Regions from separate parts of the Variovorax sp. CCNWLW186 genome, predicted to be linked through region 1. Evidence: predicted binding sites of a transcription regulator. Region 1 holds the regulator's gene; the other holds the start of a gene.
The links. The regulator NrdR, encoded in region 1, represses ribonucleotide reductase genes. The targets are predictions, from matches to a motif close to CACNANATNTNGTG.
Positions count from the first base shown of each region.

Region 2: the regulator NrdR is predicted to act here: its motif matches at 994-1,007, upstream of V9K97_RS15870 (ribonucleoside-diphosphate reductase subunit alpha).

Region 1 is NZ_JBBCBO010000006.1:248,199-250,545, forward strand. It holds gene V9K97_RS10330 (hypothetical protein) at 172-396, opposite strand; gene nrdR (transcriptional regulator NrdR) at 579-1,022, opposite strand; gene glyA (serine hydroxymethyltransferase) at 1,044-2,288, opposite strand; ZMP/ZTP riboswitch at 2,330-2,347, opposite strand, start outside.
Region 2 is NZ_JBBCBO010000012.1:25,539-27,885, forward strand. It holds gene V9K97_RS15860 (sigma-54-dependent transcriptional regulator) at 1-168, shown strand, start outside; gene ampD (1,6-anhydro-N-acetylmuramyl-L-alanine amidase AmpD) at 155-772, shown strand; gene V9K97_RS15870 (ribonucleoside-diphosphate reductase subunit alpha) at 1,124-2,347, shown strand, end outside.

The DNA of each region.
Region 1 (2,347 bases):
CGGGCTGAAGGCTTCGGTGCCTAGGCGAACGGGGGTTGACGGTTCTCAGCTGTTTGTCAGTCCTCAAGAGATCCGTATCGCAGGCACTCTGCGCAGTTCAGGCTGCAGCTGTGCCATGACATTCGTTCTGGCGTTCTAGGTCGGCGCGATGCCCAGCGGAAGTACACCCTCTCAGCCAACCTCATCCAGATGTGGCTGACGCAGTTCGACCGCGGCGAGCTCAGCAACGAGGAGGTCGAGGCGGCTCTTGTGGCCGACTACGAAGCGAAGATCGCAGCCTTGGAGCGCAAGGTTGGTGAGCTCCGAAGGACAAGAAATCTCGATGTACAGGATCGCTTTCACAACCCGTGCGGCGCCATCTTTAGCTGCGTGTTCAGAATTGACAGATGGCGACAAGGGCTTCGGCGCCGGATGTCTCGCGCTGAAGGCCTAGTCGGGCCGCAGGGCGTCGATCGTGGTGTCGGCATCGGGCCGCGCCAGCGTCTGCAACCCCGATGTGCGGGGCGACTGCGGAAGCGGCGTCTGCGGCAGCGGTGGCAAATGAACTGGCGCCGGGGGCTTGCCTCGACGCCTTTTGCTCAAATGTCCCGCAACAGCTGCCTGAACTCGTCCACGTCCTCGAAGCTGCGGTACACCGAGGCAAAGCGCACGTAGGCCACCTTGTCGAGCTTCTTGAGCTCGCGCATGACGAGCTCGCCGACCTTGGTCGAATCGATTTCGCGCAGGCCGCTGGCCAGCAGCTTCTGCTCAATGCGCAGCAGCGCGTTGTCGATCTGCTCGATGCTCACCGGCCGCTTGCGCAGCGCCAGCATCATCGAGGCACGCACCTTGGTCGAGTCGAAGTCGGCGCGGCTGCCGTCCTTCTTCACAACGACCGGAAAGTTGACGTCCGGCCGCTCGTACGTTGTAAAGCGCTTGTCGCAGGCGCTGCACTGGCGGCGCCTGCGCACGAAGTCGGCGTCTTCCGAAACACGGGTCTCGACGACCTGCGTTTCAAGATGACCGCAAAAAGGGCATTTCATGCGGCCAGGTCTTGCGGACGATCAGCGGTAGACAGGGAAGCGGCTCGTGAGCGCGTGCACCTTGGCGCGCACTGCGTCGATGTTGGCCGCATCGCGCGGGTTCTCGAGCACGTCGGCCACCAGGTTCGCCGTGATGCGGGCTTCTTCGTCCTTGAAGCCGCGCGTCGTCATGGCGGGGGTGCCGATGCGCACGCCGCTGGTCACCATCGGCTTTTCAGGGTCGTTGGGGATCGCGTTCTTGTTGATCGTCATGTGGGCGGCGCCCAGCACGGCTTCGGCTTCCTTGCCGGTAATGCCCTTGGAGCGCAGGTCGACCAGCATCACGTGGCTTTCGGTGCGCCCGCTCACGATGCGCAGGCCGCGCTCGGTGAGGGTGTCGGCCACGATCTGGGCGTTCTTGACCACTTGCTGCTGATAGGCCTTGAACTCGGGCGTCATGGCTTCCTTGAACGCGACGGCCTTGGCGGCAATCACGTGCATCAGCGGACCGCCTTGCAGGCCCGGGAAGATCGCGCTGTTGATGGCTTTCTCGTGCTGCGACTTCATCAGGATGATGCCGCCGCGCGGGCCGCGCAGGCTCTTGTGCGTGGTGGAGGTCACCACGTCGGCATGCGGCACGGGGTTGGGGTACACGCCCGCGGCTACCAGGCCGGCGTAGTGAGCAATGTCGACCATGAAGATCGCGCCCACATCCTTGGCCACCTTGGCGAAGCGCTCGAAGTCGATGCGCAGCGAATAAGCCGAGGCGCCGGCGATGATGAGCTTGGGCATGTGCTCGTGCGCCTTGCGTTCCATCGCGTCGTAGTCGATGGCTTCGTTGGCGTCCAGGCCGTAGCTCACCACGTTGAACCACTTGCCGCTCATGTTGAGGGGCATGCCGTGCGTGAGGTGGCCGCCTTCGGCCAGGCTCATGCCCATGATGGTGTCGCCGGGCTTCAAGAAGGCCAGCATCACGGCCTCGTTGGCCGATGCGCCGCAATGCGGCTGCACGTTGGCGGCGTCGGCGCCGAAGATCTGCTTGATGCGGTCGATGGCCAGCTGCTCGGCCACGTCGACATGCTCGCAGCCGCCGTAGTAGCGCTTGCCCGGATAGCCTTCGGCGTATTTGTTGGTGAGCTGCGAGCCCTGCGCGGCCATGACGGCCGGCGAGGCGTAGTTTTCGCTCGCGATGAGCTCGATGTGGTGTTCCTGGCGCGCGTTTTCGGCCTGGATGGCAGCCCAGATTTCGGGATCGGTCTGTTCGACCAGGATATTGCGTTGGTACATGGCAGTCCTTTGAAGACGAGGTCCTTGTTCTTCAACCAAACAAGGGCTGCCCAGGCGAA
Region 2 (2,347 bases), on a different contig from region 1:
CAGGAGCGCGAAATTCTGGTGCGTGCGCTGCATGAAAGCGGCTTCAACCGCACCGCCGCAGCCGCGCGGCTCGGCATGAGCCTGCGCCAGATCCGCTATCGCATCGCGCGCCTGGGCATCACCACGCCCAACGGCGACGAAGGTACCGCGAGCAATGCCGACGACTGAAGCAGCAACGTCGAACGCGAGCGGCGAGGACGGCCTCTGGCGCGCCGGCTGGTACCGCTTTGCAAAGGCGCTGCAATCGCCGAATTTCGGCCCGCGACCGGCAGGCGCGCAGACCGACCTGATCGTGCTGCATTCCATCAGCCTGCCGCCCGGCGAATATGGCGGCGATGCGGTGCAGCAGCTCTTCGCGAACCAGCTCGACTGGGACGCACACCCTTACTTCCAATCCATTCGCGGCCTGCAGGTTTCCTCGCACTTCTATGTGCGGCGCAACGGTGAACTCTGGCAGTTCGTGAGCTGCGACGACCGCGCCTGGCATGCCGGCGTCTCGTCCTGGCGCGGCCGCGAAAACTGCAACGACGATTCGATCGGCATCGAGCTCGAAGGCCTGGAAGGCCAGCCTTTCGACGAGGCCCAATACGAAACGCTGGCCAGCCTTTGCGCGGCGATTGCGCAGCACTACGCCATCGCGTTCATCGCGGGCCACGAGCACATTGCGCCGGGCCGCAAACAGGATCCGGGCGCGGGCTTCGATTGGCAATTGCTGCGCGGCCAGCTCGGCTGGAGTCCGCGGATGTTCCCCGAACAGGTGCTGCCGCTCTAATTTTTTTAATCGGTCGGCGGTATGCGATGCGGCGTTCTTGCGCCGCAGCAATCTCTAAAATCCAGAGCGCGCCTCCAGCAACCATGCGCCTTGCAGGCCCAAATCCGCTTGCAAGCCACAGCCCGCGCGGGTTGCGCGACCATAGGCCAGTATTCATGGGGCATCGCTGGCCGAGTGCCGCGCCCAAACAAATACGCCACTGTGTTGAATATCTCAAAAAACACTACATCTAGTGGTTGTAGACGCTTCGCACCCTAGATATAGTGTCTTCCGTCCGGTCATCACGCACCGGCGCAATGCCCCGCCAAGGCATTGCCACCCAACAAGAATTGCCACACCGAGAGGAAGCGAATGCAAACAGCCCTGAACACCCCATCGACCCCGCGTGCCGTTCCCTCGACGCCGCAGCAGCAACGAGACACTGCTGGCTCGCCTACCGGTCAGAACCTCGCGCACTACCAGATCATCCGTCGCAACGGCGCCGTGGTTCCCTTCGAACCCAACAAGATCGCCATCGCGATGATGAAAGCCTTCCTGGCGGTGCACGGCACCCAGGGCGCGGCTTCGGCCAGCGTGCGCGAAACGGTCGACGCCCTCACGCAAGGCGTGATCCGCGCCATGGTTCGCTCGCGTCCGGGCGGCGGCACCTTCCACATCGAAGACGTGCAAGACCAGGTCGAACTCGGCCTGATGCGCGGCGGCCACCACGAAATTGCGCGCGCCTATGTGCTGTATCGCGAACGCCGCACGCAAGAGCGTTCCAAGCAAGGCACGCAGGAAACGCCGGCTGCGCCGCTGCTCCACGTGCTGGACCGCGGCGAGCGGGTGGCGCTCGACCTTAACGAGCTCAAGGGCCTGATCGAATCGGCTTGCGAAGGCCTGGGCGACGGCATCAGCGCCGCACCGATCGTCGCCGAGACGATGCGCAACCTGTACGACGGCGTGCCGCTCGACGAGGTGTACAAGGCCTCGATCCTGGCCGCCCGCACGCTCATCGAGAAAGACCCCGACTACACCTTCGCGACCGCCCGCCTGCTGCTGCACACGATCTTCAAGGAAATCATCGGCCGCGAAGTCATGCCCGCCGAGCGCGCGCAGACCTACGCCGACTACTTCCCGCAGTTCATCAAGAAGGGCGTCGAGAACGAACTGCTCGACGAGAAGCTGCTGCAGTACGACCTGCCCCGCCTGGGCGCGGCGCTCAAGGCCGAGCGCGACAACCAGTTCGACTACCTCGGCCTGCAGACGCTGTACGACCGCTACTTCCTGCACGTGCGCAAGTCGCGCATCGAACTGCCGCAAGCCTTCTTCATGCGCGTGGCGATGGGCCTCTCGCTGAACGAAATCGACCGCGAAGCCCGCGCCATCGAGTTCTACGAAGTGCTGTCTTCGTTCGACTTCATGTCGAGCACGCCCACGCTCTTCAACGCCGGCACGCTGCGCTCGCAGCTGTCCAGCTGCTACCTGACCACCGTGCCCGACGACCTGGACGGCATCTACGAGTCGATCAAGGAAAACGCCCTGCTCTCGAAGTTTGCGGGCGGCCTGGGCAACGACTGGACCCGCGTGCGCGCA